DNA from 2 places in the Variovorax sp. VRV01 genome. Region 1 is predicted to be linked to the other one. Evidence: riboswitches for the same ligand, from Rfam matches in the RefSeq annotation. Region 1 holds a riboswitch; the other holds the start of a gene.

Evidence for each region. Region 1 has a riboswitch for cobalamin ahead of cobM (precorrin-4 C(11)-methyltransferase). Riboswitches for the same ligand answer to the same signal wherever they lie in the genome.
Region 2: linked by a shared signal. The riboswitch ahead of IB278_RS13860 (TonB-dependent receptor domain-containing protein) and the one ahead of cobM (precorrin-4 C(11)-methyltransferase) in region 1 are both predicted to bind cobalamin.

The regions. Positions count from the first base shown of each region.
Region 1 covers NZ_JACVBS010000003.1:286,953-294,500, forward strand. Annotated here, with positions in the region: gene IB278_RS07605 (putative Na+/H+ antiporter) at 1-53, opposite strand, end outside; gene IB278_RS07610 (lytic murein transglycosylase) at 163-1,488, opposite strand; gene IB278_RS07615 (LysR substrate-binding domain-containing protein) at 1,615-2,544, opposite strand; gene IB278_RS07620 (tartrate dehydrogenase) at 2,655-3,719, shown strand; gene IB278_RS07625 (Bug family tripartite tricarboxylate transporter substrate binding protein) at 3,760-4,758, shown strand; gene IB278_RS07630 (hypothetical protein) at 4,856-5,155, shown strand; cobalamin riboswitch at 5,159-5,422, shown strand; gene cobM (precorrin-4 C(11)-methyltransferase) at 5,579-6,424, shown strand; gene IB278_RS07640 (sirohydrochlorin chelatase) at 6,421-7,368, shown strand; gene IB278_RS07645 (precorrin-8X methylmutase) at 7,365-7,548, shown strand, end outside.
Region 2 covers NZ_JACVBS010000007.1:13,586-21,133, forward strand. Annotated here, with positions in the region: gene IB278_RS13835 (serine hydrolase) at 1-85, opposite strand, end outside; gene IB278_RS13840 (universal stress protein) at 316-741, opposite strand; gene IB278_RS13845 (sulfite exporter TauE/SafE family protein) at 822-1,643, opposite strand; gene IB278_RS13850 (cell division protein ZapA) at 1,926-2,267, opposite strand; gene IB278_RS13855 (DUF904 domain-containing protein) at 2,264-2,488, opposite strand; cobalamin riboswitch at 2,558-2,807, shown strand; gene IB278_RS13860 (TonB-dependent receptor domain-containing protein) at 2,906-4,846, shown strand; gene IB278_RS13865 (cobyrinate a,c-diamide synthase) at 4,831-6,240, shown strand; gene IB278_RS13870 (bifunctional adenosylcobinamide kinase/adenosylcobinamide-phosphate guanylyltransferase) at 6,230-6,805, shown strand; gene IB278_RS13875 (ABC transporter substrate-binding protein) at 6,802-7,548, shown strand, end outside.

The sequences.
Region 1 (7,548 bases):
AGCGCCACGGCAAAGATGGCTGCGGCAACGTACTGGATGGTGGGCTCTTGCATGGGAGGGTGGCGTGGCTGATCCGCGTGGCGGCCCGACCATCGCATGAACCTGCGGCGCCGCCAACCAGAAGCAAGGGCCCCGCACCCGGCCCCAGTTTAACGGTGCCCGCTAGGGTTGTTGCTGCAGGCGCTGCAGCAGCTCCGCGCTCGGATAGCCATCCGCGGGCAGGCCGACGCTGCGCTGGTAGCGGCGCAGCCCTTCGCGCGTGGCGGGGCCCATGACGCCGTCGGCCGCGCCGGTGGCAAAGCCGCGCTGGGTGAGCGCAGTCTGCAACTCGACCATCTGGCTGCGCGAGAGCGCCGACAGGCTTCTTGGCCATGGCGTCTGCACGTCGGGGCCGCCGCCAAGGCGCTGCGCGAGCAGGCCCACGGCGAGCGCGTAGTTGGTCGAGTTGTTGTAGCGCAGCACGGCGCGGAAGTTCGGCCCGACCAGGAAGGCCGGCCCCTGTGCGCCCGCGGGCAGCAGCACCGAGCCGTCGGCAAATTCCGGCAGCGGCTGGCCGTCCATCGTCGTGATTCCCTCGGCCGCCCACTGCGTGCTCGGCTGGCGTACGGCCATGTCGGCGCGGCCGTAGTCGAAGCCCGCCGGCAACTTGACCTCCACGCCCCACGGCATGCCGGCCTGCCAGCCCGAGCGAGAGAGAAAGTTGGCCGTCGAGGCCACCACGTCGGGCATGCTGCCCCAGATGTCGCGGCGTCCGTCGCCGTCTGCATCCACCGCGTAGGCCAGGAAGTTCGAGGGCAGGAACTGGGTCTGGCCCATGGCGCCCGCCCAGGAGCCGATCATGCGGCCGCGCGCGATGTCACCGCTGTCGAGGATCTTCAGCGCCGCGAGCAGTTCGCGGCGGGCCCAGTCTTCCCGCCGCCCCTCGAAGCCCAGCGTGGCCAGCGCGTCGATGACCGGCGTGCTGCCGTAGTTGCCGCCGTAGTTGCTTTCCATGCCCCAGATGGCGACGACGATGGTGCCCGGCACGCCGTAGCGCGCGGCCGCCGCATCGGCTTCGGCGCGAACCTGCAGCAGCTTGTCCTGGCCCGTGGCAATGCGCTGGGGCGAGACGGTGTTGTCGAGATAGTCCCAGGCCGTGCGCGTGAACTCGGGCTGGGCGCGGTCCAGCTCGATCACCCGCGGAAGAAACTGCACCTGGTCGAAGGCGCTTCGCAAGGTGGCCTCGCTGATGCCGGATGCGCGTGCGGTGGCGCGGAAGTCTGCGACCCATTTGGCAAAGCGCTGCTGCTCGAGCGCGGCAGTGTCCGTAGCTGCGGGCGTGGGCGTGGGCGCAGTTGCGGGCCGCTGACCCGCTGTGGTGCCCGGCGGCTGCGTTGCCGATCCGGGCGGTGCGGAAGCGCAGCCTGCGACAAGCGCCGCGATGGCTGCGGCCATGAGGGCGGGCCTGATGGTGGACTGCAGGAATGAGGTGCTGCTGGTTGGATGCATCCACGGATTCTCACCCGTGCTGCACGGCGGCAAGCCGTTCTCACGCGCCGACGCGCCCCTTTCCTACACCTGCGGTGGACGGGCTGGCAAGCATGGGTCTTTCGGCAGCGACCCTCCTCGGCTCGGCTATGCCTTGCCCGACGCCGCCTGCTGCGTGAAGGAGAGCGCCAGGAAATCGACGAAGGCCCGCACCCGCGCGGCCAGCTGGTGCCGCTGCGGGTACACGGCATAGATATCCGCATCGGGCGTGAAGTACTGCGGCAGCACCTGCACCAGGCGGCCGCTGCGCAGGTAGCGGTTGATGTCCCACTCGGCCCGCATCAGGATGCCGTGGCCTTCGAGCGCCCAGTTCACAGCGATCTCGCCGTCGTTGGTCGCCAGGTTGCCGCGCGTCCTGACGGACTCGGTGCGCGCATGGCGCCCTCTGCCGCTCGTCAGGCGCCAGACCCCATAGGCCTCCTCGCCCTGGCGGATGCCGATGCAGTTGTGCCTGGCCAGGTCGTTCGGCACCTTGGGCATGCCGCGCGCCGCCAGGTAGGCGGGCGATGCGCACAGCAGCCGGCGGTTCGACGCGATATGCCTTGCCACCACGCGGATGTCCGGCGGCGCGCCGAAGCGCACGCAGACATCGAACAGGTCCTCGCTCGGCGCCGGCGGATTGACCGACAGCTGCAGCTGCACTTCCACGGCCGGATGCTTGCGCACGAAGCGCGAGATCAGCGGCGCGACATGGCTGCGCCCGAAGCCCAGCGTGGCATTCACGCGCAGCAGGCCGCGCGGCGTGGCGCGCGACACGCCCAGCAGTTCCTCCATGCCGTCGATCTCGCCGAGGATGCGGCGCGCATGCTCCAGGTACAGCTCGCCCTCGGGCGTGAGGCTCATGCGGCGCGTCGAGCGGTTGACCAGCAGCACGCCGGCGCGCGATTCCATCAGCGCCAGGTGCTTGCTGACCGCGGGCGTGGTGATGCCCAGTTCCCGCGCAGCGGCGCTGAGGCTGCCGGCGCTGGCCAGGGTGGAGAAGAAGCCGAGATCGGCCGGAAGGATGGCGCTGCTCATCGCGGCTCCACTGTTGAATACAGGTTAACGATGGCTTCACTTTAGCGCCGATTCCGCGGGCTCCTGCTTCCTACAGTCGGAGCTCTTTCCAACCTCCCGCAGACATCGCCATGAAGACGTACAAGATCGCAACCATCCCCGGAGACGGCATCGGCAAGGAAGTCGTTCCCGCAGGCCAGAAAGTGCTCGAAGCGCTGGCTTCGGCCAGCAGCAGCTTCGGCTTTGAATTCGAGAACTTCGGCTGGGGCGGTGACTACTACCGCGCGCACGGCAAGATGATGCCGGACGACGGCCTCGACGCGCTGCGCGGCAAGGACGCGATCCTGTTCGGCTCGGCGGGCGATCCGCACATTCCCGACCACATCACGCTCTGGGGCCTGCGGCTGAAGATCTGTCAGGGCTTCGACCAGTACGCCAACGTGCGCCCGACGCGCATCCTGCCCGGCATCGATGGCCCCCTCAAGCGCTGCGGACCGGACGACCTGAACTGGGTGATCGTGCGCGAGAACTCCGAAGGCGAGTACGCGGGCGTCGGCGGCCGCGTGCACCAGGGCCATCCGATCGAAGCCGCCACCGACGTGTCGATGATGACCCGTGCCGGCGTCGAACGCATCATGCGCTTCGCCTTCAGGCTGGCGCAGTCGCGGCCCCGCAAGCTGCTCACGGTCATCACCAAGAGTAACGCCCAGCGCCACGCGATGGTGATGTGGGACGAGATCGCGCTGCAGATATCGAAGGAGTTTCCGGACGTCACCTGGGACAAGGAACTGGTCGATGCATCGACCGCGCGCATGATCAACCGGCCGGCCTCGCTCGACACCATCGTCGCGACCAACCTGCATGCCGACATCCTCAGCGACCTGGCCGCCGCGCTCGCGGGCAGCCTGGGCATCGCCCCCACCGGCAACATCGATCCCGAGCGGCGCTACCCGTCGATGTTCGAACCGATCCACGGCTCCGCCTTCGACATCATGGGCAAGGGCCTGGCCAATCCGGTCGGCACCTTCTGGTCGGTCGTGATGCTGCTGGAGCACCTGGGCGAGGCCGAGGCCGCGCGGCGCGTCATGCAGGCGATCGAAGCCGTGACGGCCGACCCCGCGCTGCACACGCGCGATCTCGGCGGCAGCGCCACCACGGCGCAGGTCACGCAGGCCGTGTGCGCGCGGCTCGCCTAAAGAAAACACACGGCGCAGACCGTCAGCCAGGAGACAAAACATGATGAAGCAACCATGCGCCACCAGGCGCCGCGCCCTCGCGGGAACCGTCCTGGCGACCCTCGGCCTTTGCATCGCGCCCTGGGCCACCGCGCAAGAGCCGTGGCCGGCCAAGCCGATCAGCCTGGTCGTGCCCTTCCCCTCCGGCGGCACCACCGACGTGCTGGCCCGCGCGCTGGCCGATGCGCTCTCCAAGGCCCTGGGCCAGCCCGTGATCGTGGAAAGCAAGCCCGGCGCCGGCGCCACGCTGGGCGCCGACTACGTCGCCAAGGCCAGGCCCGATGGCTACACGCTGCTGATGGGCGCGGTGCACCACACCATCGCGACCAGCGTCTACAAGAAGCTGCCCTACGACTTCCAGAAAGACTTTGCGCCCATCACCACGGTGGCGATGGTGCCCAATGTGCTGGTGGTCAACGCGTCGCTCACGCCGGCCAAGTCGGCCGCCGAACTGGTCGCGCTCGCCAAGTCGTCGCCGAAGGAGATGACCTACGGCTCCAACGGCAACGGCACGGCCCAGCACCTGATCGGCACCCAGTTCCAGGCCAGCACCGGCGTCAGGCTGCTGCACGTGCCATACAAGGGCAGCGGTCCGCTCACCACCGACCTGCTGGGCGGACAGGTGGACATGTCCTTCGACACCATCACGCCCGTGCTGCAGCACATCAAGGGCGGCAAGCTGCGCGCGCTGGCCGTCACCACCGCGAAGCGCTCCGCCGTGCTGCCCGACGTGCCGACGCTCGAAGAGGCCGGCCTGAAAGGCTTCGACATCGGCACCTGGTTCGGGGTGCTGGCACCGGCGGGCACGCCGAAGGACATCACCTCGAAGCTTCACGCCGAGATGGCCAGGATCATCAAGTCGCCGGAGTTCGCCGAGCGGATGCGCGCCATCGGCGCCGAGCCGATCGGCGACAGCTCCGCCGAGATGGCGGCGCGCATCCGCGAAGAGACGGTGAAGTTCGCGAGGCTGGTCAAGGAGGGCAAGGTCGCGGTCGAGTAGGGCCGGATTCACGACGATCTTGTTACTCCCCGCTGCGCCCGCCAATCCATAGAGTTGCCTTGCGGCGCCATCCACGGCGCGCCACAAGGAGCCGGCGATGAGCATCGAGAGCAGCAACGACAGCAGCAGGAAAACCCGCGTCGCGCAGGCGCTCGGCGTGTATCGGAGCATCGCTGCGTGCCATGAGCGCCTTGCACGCGGCGATGACGTCCACGCGCTCACCGCGGCGCTGATGCTGCCCTGCTACCAGGCCGGGTTCAGGCGCCTGGCGCGCGAGCTGGGCCCTGCGGAGCAGGACGAGCTGAGCGCCGCGCTGCGGCGGATGGAGCGCGCCGATGCGCCTTCCCTTCCCCGGCATGGGGCTCCTTCCGCCGTTCATCGAGCCCAGACCGCCTGATACACTTTGCGCGCGTTGTCAGGTGTCCTGGCGCCCCGTATCAACGGCGGGGTGGCCAGGGTGAAACGGGAAGTCGGTGCGCGGCGGTGGAGAGAACACCGCGCAATGCCGACGCTGCCCCCGCAACGGTAAACGAGTCAGAAGCAAGGCCCCGGGATTCGGTCCCGCGCCACTGTGCCGCGAACGGCATGGGAAGGTGGTCTTGCTGGAGAGCCGATGGCCTTCCGCTCGTGAGCCCGGAGACCGGCCTGACGACCAGCGCATGACCTTGCGGTGGGCGAGGATCGGCGGGCGGCGCATGGCGTCCGGCTCGATGCAGGTGTGCATCCGCCGGAACCGCATCCACTGACGCCCCTCCGATTTCTCCCGCTGCCCGGTCCTACCGACCATCTATCGCGCGGCGGGCGCGGAGGAATCATCATGATGAACGAGCGAGCCATCGCTCCAGGCAGTGCGCCGGCGCCGGGAACCGTGTGGTTCGTCGGTGCGGGCCCGGGCGATCCGGAACTCATCACCGTCAAGGGCCGCGGCCTCGTCGAGCGCGCCGGGGCGATCCTGTTCGCGGGCTCGCTGGTGAGCGAAGCCGCGATGCGCTGGGCGCATCCGGACTGCGCCATTGCCGACAGCAAGGACATGACGCTCGAGCAGATGTCGGCCTGGCTGATCGCGCAGGCCGCGCGCTGCGAGACCGTGGTGCGCCTGCAGACCGGCGACCCGGGCCTGTACGGCGCGCTGATCGAACTGGTGCAGCCGCTGGATGCGGCGGGCGTGCCGATCGGGGTGGTGCCGGGCGTGTCCTCCGCCATGGCATCGGCGGCCGCGGCGGTGGAAAGCCTCACGCTGCCCGAGGTCACGCAGACCGTGATCTTCACGCGCGTCGAAGGCCGCACGCCGATGCCCGAGGGCGAGTCGCTCGAGGCGCTGGCCGCGCACCACAGCACGCTGTGCATCTTCCTGAGCATCACGCTGCTGGGCAAGGTCACGGCCGCACTCGCGGCCGCCGGCTGGTCGCCCGATGCGCCCGTGGTGGTGGTCCACAAGGCGAGCTGGCCCGGCGAAGAGAAGATCGTGCGCGGCACGGTGGCGACTATCCAGGCGCTGTGCCGCGAGGCCCGCATCGCGACCCAGTCGATGATCATCGCCAGCCCCACGCTGGGCGCGCGGCAGTGGACCACGCTCGCCAAATCCAAGCTCTACGACGCGAGCTTCACGCACCGCTTCAGGCGCGCGAGCGTTCCCGCCGAAACCCTGCGCCAGGAACTTCCATGAACTCAGAAACCATTCTGCTGGTGGGCCACGGCTCGCGCGAAAAATCCGGCAACGACGAGATCGAGGCCTTCGCCGCGCAATGGCGCGAGCGGCAGCCGGGCTGGCGCATCGAGGTCTGCTTCATCGAGTTCTCCGAGATCACGATGAGCGAGGGCCTGCGCCGCGCCGCCGAGAGCGCGCGGCGCGTGATCGTGGTGCCGCTCATCCTCAATGCCGCGGGCCACGTGAAGATGGACATCCCGCAGGCCATCGACGGCGCCCGGCTCAAGTACCCGATGGTGCAGTTCCTCTATGCGCCGCACCTCACGGCCTGCGACCCGATCCTGGCGATCCTGCGGCGCCGCCTCAAGGACGCGATGCAGGCGCTCGACATGCCCGACCCGACCACCACCGGCGTGGTGATCCTGGGCCGGGGTTCGTCGGACCGCCAGGCCAACGGCGACATGGCCAAGATGGCGCGCTGGCTGATGGAGGAGACCGACCACGAGCTGGTCGACCTTGCCTTCACGGGCATCACCTACCCGCGTCTGGAGCGGGCCGTGCAGCGCCAGAGCCTGCTGGGCATGAAGCAGGTGGTGGTGCTGCCGTACTACCTGTTCAACGGCACGCTGGTCGAACGGATCGCGCGCCAAGTCGAACACCTGAAGGCGCAATACCCGACGATCCGTTTTGTCTCCACGCGCTACTTCGGCTTCGAGCCCGAGATCTTTGCGCTGCTGGAGCAGCGCGTGGATGACCTGCGGCGCGGCGCACCGGCCGCGCTCATGCCCTGCGACGGCTGCAAGTTCCGCGACTTCGCGGTGGAACACGGGCTGGGCGGCCATCACCATGGCGATGCGGGCGCGCACGGCCATGACCATGGTCACGATCACCATCACGACCACGATCACGACCACGCGCATGGCCACGCCCATGCGCACGATCCGGTGCCGGTGCTGCGATGAAGCCGGCGTCTTCCACGGCGGCCAACGTCGTCACCGAGCAGCTCACCGCGGCGGGCCGTGCCATCGAGCACGATTCCTTCGCGGTGATCGACCGCGAGGTGGCATCGCATGCCTACACCGCTGACCAGTGGCCCGTGGTGCGCCGCATGATCCATGCGAACGCCGACTTCGACTTCAACG
Region 2 (7,548 bases), on a different contig from region 1:
CGTCCTGGATGACGGCCAGCGCGAGTCCCGGTACTTTCCATTCCTGCATCGAGGCTTCGACGAGGCTGTCGAGATCGCTCCACATGGTCGGGTCCTTGCCTTTGTGTAGGGCCGCGCATCCTACGGCATCCCCGGAGCGAGGGGCCCGCTACGCTGCGCCCGGCCCGTTCATGAGCCCGCTGCCCGCATGGCAGTTGATGTATTCGTCGCTCTGGTCGTCGGCCTTCAGCACCGTGCAGCACGGGAACCACCTCGCGCCGCGCGAATGGCGGCAGCAGCGCGTGCAATAAGAGGGGAAAGAAGAGAAAAGCCCGGCTACTGCACCAGCAGCACCGAGGTGTCGGTCTCGGAGATCACCTTGGTGGCCACCGAGCCCATCAGCGCGCGGCCGATGATGCCGTGGCCATGGGTACCGAGCACGATCAGCTGCGCATGCGCAGCCGCCGCCGACTTGAGGATTTCCTCGGCCGCATGGCCATGGCGCTTGTCGATCGTGTAGTTGCTCACGCTGTTCTGCGCAAGCAAGGCCGCCACGGGGTCGAGCACCTTGGCGTTTTCCTCGGCGTAGTAATCGGCGATCACCTCCTTGCTGAGGTGGCGCGCCACATGGCCCGAGATACCGGTGCAGACATGCACGATGACCAGCTCATGGCCATCCACGAACATCGCGCGGTTGGCCAGCAGGTAATTGAGCGCCTTCTGCGTATAGGCGCTGCCGTCGACAGCAATGAGGATTTTCATGCGCCCGTTATACGGCCGGGGCCGCGGCCTCGCAACGGATCCCACCCGGCCGCCGAGGGGCTTTCAAGGCGCGCGGCGGCTCAGCCCTGCAGGCCCTTCCAGAGCATGTAGGCCGCCAGCAGGTACAGGATGCTCGCGAACACGCGCTTGAGCTTCTTCACCGGCAGGTTGTGCGCTGCCTTCGCACCCAGCGGCGCGGTGAGCACGCTGCACACCGCAATGACCGCGAGCGCGGGCAGCCAGATGTAGCCGAACGAGCCGGCCGGAAGGCCTTGCACCGACTGTCCGCTCACCACGTAGCCCAGCACGTTGGCCACCGCAATCGGAAAGCCGAGCGCGGCGCTGGTCGCCACGGCGTTGTGGATGGAGATGTTGCACCAGGTCATGAACGGCACGCTGACGAAGCCCCCGCCCGCGCCGACCAGGCCCGAGATGAAGCCGATGGCGCCGCCCGCCGACAGCTGCCCCGCGGTGCCCGGCATCTGGCGCGTGGGCTTGGGCTTGCGGTCGAGGAACATCTGCGTGGCCGAGAAGCCCACGAACAGCGCAAAGACGATGGCCAGCACCGTGCCCTTGAGCAGCGCGAACACGCCCAGGCTGCCCAGCAGGCTGCCGATGACGATGCCGGGCGCCAGGCGCCGCACGATGTCCCAGCGCACCGCGCCGCGCTTGTGGTGTGCGCGCACGCTGGACACCGAGGTGAAGATGATCGTGGCCATCGAGGTGGCGATCGCCATCTTCACCGCGAGATCGGAGGCCACCCCGCGGTGCCCCATGATGATCGTGATGAACGGCACCATGAGCATCCCGCCGCCGATGCCCAGCAGGCCCGCCAGGAAACCGGTGCCCAGGCCGAGTGCGGCCAGTTCGGCGATCAGGAGGGGGTCGAGCAGGGAAGTCACGCAGCGAAGCCTTGAAAAAAAGCAACGGCCCCGTGCAGCGCATGCAGGGGCCGTATGAACGGAAAAAGGTGTCTGCAAGTGGGCGCCGAACCCGCATCCTGAACCAGGGTTCAGGTGGGCGAGGGCAGCAAGACTTCGGGTTCATCTGACGCGAGATGATCACACCCGTCAAGCGATGTACCAAGCCCGGCTCCGGAGAGCATTGGAACAAGGAAATATTAAGCCCGACGCGCACCGCAGACAGTTCGGATTTTACGCCCCGGACGGGCCGGGTGCTTCCGCTCAGAGTAAATGGTCATCGCCCGCGAGGGCTTGATCGAGTTTCTGAATGAGCTGGGCGGCCTTGGCGTCGGCGTCCCCGCCATCTGCCGAGGGGGCCGAGGACGCCGCGGCCACGGGAAGCGGCGCGGCCGCGGCGGCCGCTTGCTGTGCCGCCAGGTCGAAAGCCAGGTTCAGCGAGGCGAGCACCGCGATGCGGTCGCGCGCCTTCACCTTGCCGGCATCGCGGATCTTGCACATGGCCGCGTCCACGCGCTCGACGGCTTCGCGCAGTTGCGCCTCGCCGCCGTCGGGGCAGCCGAGCAGATAGCTCTGGCCCATGATCTGAACTTCAATCTGCTTCATGCGGGGGAATCTTGGGAAGGGGGTTCAGCCGGCAGCCGCTCGAGCAATGCATCGAGGCGCGTGCGGGCCGCGGCCAGCCGCGACTTCAGCGCATCGCGCTCGCGCGTGAGCGCTTCGACCTGCTCCTGCAGCAGCGCATTGGTGCGCTGCACCTCTTCATGACGCACGAGCAGGCGGTCCACACGCTCGGCGATCTGGTCGATGGGGCTGGAGGCGGGCATGGTTGGCGATTGTAGTTTCCCGGCGAAGCACAGGCTGCGCAACTTTTGGCTTACTGTGCCGGCGCAGGCCCTAGAATCCTGCGCGTTGGTGCCTGCGGCGTGGTTCACGCGCCGCGGTTCAACGGGAAGCAGGAGTGAACGCCCTCCGGAAACGGAACAAGGCCGAAGCCGCCTGCGCTGCCCCCGCAACGGTCAAGCAGTCGACGCCGCAAGCGTCAACCTCATCCATCAAGCCACTGGGTGCCCTGAAACAGGCACCTGGGAAGGCGGTGGGGTCGCACTGCCAGCCCGGATACCGGCCAACGAGGCGGCTGCCGCATGCGCGATCGATTTTCGGTTCGGCGCGCAAGGCAGCCATTGCGTCCAAGCGCCGGCGGGGAAGCCGGCGACGGGCATAGACGTTCGTTCGCTCCATTCATGACTTCCTGTGGTTTTCTTTCCCTCGGCCGTTCGCCTGCGCGCCGCCGCCTTGCCTGCCTGCCGCTCGCGCTGGCCTCCGCCTTCGGCGGCATGGCGCTGCTTCAACTGCCGGCCGTCGCGCATGCCCAGCAGGATGCGCCGGCACTCGGCGAAACCGTGGTCACAGCCAACCGCACGCCGCAGCCGCTGTCGGACCTGGTGGGCGACGTGTCCGTGGTCGACCGCCAGACCATCGAGCGCAGCGGCGCGGTCGGCGTGGCCGACGTGCTGGCGCGCCTGCCGGGCATCGAGATCACGCGCAACGGCAGCGTGGGCAACACCACCAGCCTGTTCATCCGCGGCGCCGAGACGCGCTTCACGGCCGTCTACATCGACGGCGTGCGCGTCGATTCGCAATCGACCGGCGGTGCCGGCTGGGAAAGCATTCCGCTCTCGCAGATCGACCGCATCGAAGTGCTGCGCGGTCCGGCCGCCGCGGTGTACGGCTCCGATGCCGTGGGCGGCGTGATCCAGCTCTTCACGAAGCGCGGCGAAGAGGGCGTGGCGCCCTACGCGGGCATCGGCTTCGGAAGCCATGGCTTGCGCAAGGCGGAGGCGGGCGTGAGCGGGAAATCGGGTGCCTTCGACTACTCGCTGGGCGCGGCCCACGAGGAAAGCCGGGGCTTCAACGTGCTGCCGATGGACAAGCGCACGCCCTCGAAGGACGGCTTCACCAGCCCCGACCGCGACGGCTACCGCAGCAATGCCGGCAACCTGCGCCTGGGCTACCAGCTCACGCCGAACCAGCGGCTGGAAGCCACGCTGCTGTACAGCGACATGGAAGCCGGCTACGACCCGCCGGTGAGCTTCAGGACCAAGCCGCCGATCCTCTTCAGGAACGACATCTCGAACAACACGCTGCGCACGGCCGGGCTGTCGTGGTCGGCCAAGTGGAACGACATCTACAGCACGCGCGTGCAGGTGACCGATTCGCAGTCGGTCTACAAGACCCAGCCATCGTTCTACCGCACCGAGACGAACCTGCGCGGCTACCTGTTCCAGAACGAGTTCCGCTTCGGCCCGCACCTGGTGACGGCCACGCTCGAGCGCCGCGAAGACGCGCTCGAGAATGCACCCACCACCAGCAGCGGCCTGTTCTCGAGCAAGCGCTCGCAGGATGCGGTCTCGCTCGGCTATGGCTTCGTGCAGGGCGCGCATTCGCTCCAGCTGCATGTGCGCCATGACGACGACAGCGAATTCGGCGGCAAGGCCACCGGCAGCGCCGCCTATGGCTACGCGATCACGCCGCGGCTGCGCGCCACCGTCTCGGCCGGCACGGCGTTCCGCGCACCCACGCTGTACCAGCGCTTCAGCGAATACGGCGTGGCCAGCCTCAAGCCAGAGTCGAGCCGCAACGTGGAACTGGGCCTGCAGTACACCGACGGCGGCACGCATGCGGGCATCGTCGTCTACCAGAACCGCGTCGAGAACCTGATCGTGTTCGACGGCTCGGCCACCAACTGCCGCTCCAGCTTCGGCTGCTATGCCAGCACGGCGCGGGCCCGCTACCAGGGCGTGACGCTGTCGGGCGGCCACCGCATCGGCGACGTGACATTGCGCGCATCGCTCGACTTCCAGGACCCGCGCGACCTGGACACCGACCACCTGCTCGCACGCCGCGCGCGCCGCCACGGCACGCTCGGCGCCGACTGGCGCGTTGCCGGCTGGACGCTGGGCGCCGAGCTGCAATCGTCGAGCAAGCGCTTCGACGACGCCGCCAACACGCGCACGCTGGGCGGCTATACCGTGCTGAACCTGGTGGCCAGCACGCAGATCACGCGCGACATCGGCCTGGTGGCCCGCGTCGACAATGTGGGCGACAAGGACTACACGCTTGCACGCGGCTACGCCACCGGCGGCCGCAACGCTTACATCGGCCTGAAGTGGACACCGCAATAAGCCAGTACGACGCGAACAGCGAACCGGTCGCTGCGCACGCCTGCGCCGCCGTGCTGGTGGCGGCCCCGGCTTCGGGGCAGGGCAAGACCACGGTCGCGGCCGCCCTGGCGCGGCTGCATGCGCGCCAGGGCCGGCGCGTGCGGGTCTTCAAGTGCGGGCCCGACTTTCTCGACCCCTGCTGGCTGGCGCTTGCAAGCGGCGCGCCGGTGCATTCGCTCGACCTCTGGATGACCGGCGAGGCCGACTGCCGCCGGCGGCTGCATGCGGCGGCGGCCGAGGCCGACCTGCTGATCGTCGAAGGCGTCATGGGCCTGTTCGATGGCAGTCCCAGCGCGGCGGACCTGGCCGAGCGCTTCGGCCTGCCGGTGCTGGCCGTGATCGATGCACAGGCCATGGCCGGCACCTTCGGCGCGCTGGCCTACGGCCTGCAGAACTTCCGGCCCGCGCTGCCCTGGGCCGGCGTGCTGGCCAACCGCGTGGCCGGTGAACGCCATGCCGGCATGCTGAAGGGGGCCTTGCGCGAACCGGCGCAGTGGCTCGGCAGCCTGCCGCGCGGTGCCGGCTTCGAGCTGCCCGAGCGGCACCTGGGCCTGGTCGCCGCGCATGAACTCGGCGACGCGATGGCGCGGCTCGATGCGGCGGCCGACGCGATGGCCGCCACGCCTCTGGGCAAGCGGCCGCTTGCCGAATGGCCGCTGGTACGCTTCGAGGCTGCCCCGGCCGAGCCGCCGGCGCGCATCGATCCGCTGCTGCAGGGCCGCACCATCGCGGTCGCGCGCGACGCGGCCTTTGCCTTCATCTATCCGGCCAACCTCGACGTGCTGGCGGCGCTGGGCGCGCGGGTCGTGTTCTTCTCACCGCTCGCCGGCGATGCGCTGCCCGCATGCGATGCGCTCTGGCTGCCCGGCGGCTACCCCGAACTGCATGCCAAGGCGCTGTCCGCCAGCGATTCCCTGCGCGCGGCGCTGGCCGCGCATGTGGCCGCGGGCAGGCCGGTCTGGGCCGAGTGCGGCGGCATGATGTCGCTGTTCGAGCAACTGGAGACGGCCGATGGCGCATCGCACGCGCTCTGGGGCCTGCTGCCCGGCCGGGTGGCGATGCACAAGCGGCTCGCCGGCCTGGGTCCTCAGCAGCTCAAGCTTGGCGACCACACCGTGCGCGGCCACACCTTTCATTATTCGAGCTGCGAGACGCCGCTGGTGCCGGCGGCCTTCACCGGCAGGCCGGGCGCGGACGCCCGCGCCGGAGAGGCCTTCTATGTGCACGGCCCGGTGCGGGCGAGCTATTTTCATGCGTGGTTCGCGTCCAGCCCCGAAGCCACGGCCAGCCTGTTCGGCGCGATGCCGATCGAGCTCGAACGCGAAACCCCGGAGGCCGATGCGCATGCGCGTTGAACACGAATTCATCCTCGGTGGCCAGAAAAGCGGCAAGTCGCGCCGCGCCGAGCAGCGCGCCGCCGACTGGCTGGCCGAGGCGCCCGGAATGCGGCGCGCCGTGCTGATTGCCACCGCCCAGGCCCACGACGACGAGATGCAGGAGCGCATCGTGCGCCACCAGGCCGACCGCGCCCGCCGCGTGCCCGCCCTGCGGACCGTGGAAGAACCGGTCGAGCTGGCGCGCGCCATCGTCACCCAGAGCTCGCCCGAGACGCTGGTGGTGGTCGACTGCCTCACGCTCTGGCTCACCAACCTGCTGATGCCGCTGCGCTGCGAGACCGCGCAGCCGGTCACGCGCACGCCGGCGGCGCATGCCGCGATGCTGCTCGTGGCGCTACGCGAGGCGCGCGGACCGGTGGTGCTGGTGGGCAACGAGATCGGCCTGGGCGTGATTCCGCTCGGCCGCGAAACCCGCGCTTTCGTCGACGCGCTGGGCCGCATGAACCAGGACGTGGCGACCGCCTGCGATCGCGTCACGCTGATGGCGGCCGGCTTGCCGCTGACCCTGAAGGCACCTGCATGACCGCCCGCTGGATTCGATGCTTGTCCGCGGCCATTGGGCTTGGCCTCTTCGCGCTGGCCGCGCATGCCATCGAGGTGGTCGACGAGCGCGGCGTGGCGGTGAGCCTGCCGCAGCCGCCGCAGCGCATCGTCACGCTGCTGCCGTCGCTGACCGAAGGGGTCTGCGCACTCGGTGCCTGTTCCCGGCTGGTGGGCGTCGACAATTACTCCAACTCGCCGAGCGCGGTGCGCGCCTTGCCGCAGCTGGGCGGCGGGCTCGACCCGAACGTCGAGGCGATCGTGGCGCTGCGGCCCGATGCGGTGCTGCTCGCCAAGTCGTCGCGCGTGACGCAGCGGCTCGAGGCGCTGGGCCTCAAGGTGCTGGTGCTCGAACCCAAGAGCCATGCCGACGTGCGGCGCGTGCTCGACAAGCTCGACCAGGTGCTGGGCACCCATGAGGCGCCGAACATCTGGCGCGTGATCGATGCCAGCGTGTCGGCTGCGGCGCAATCGCTGCCGGCCCGTGCGAGGGGCCAGCGCGTCTACTTCGAGGTCAACAGCGCGCCCTATGCGGCCGGCGAATCGTCCTTCATCGGCGAGACGCTTGCGCGGCTGGGCATGAAGAACATCGTGCCGGCTTCGCTCGGGCCTTTTCCCAAGCTCAACCCCGAATATGTGGTGCGCGCCAATCCCGATCTCATCATGGTCAGCGTGCGCAGCGCGGCGGGCATGGAACAGCGCCCGGGCTGGAGCGGCATCCGCGCG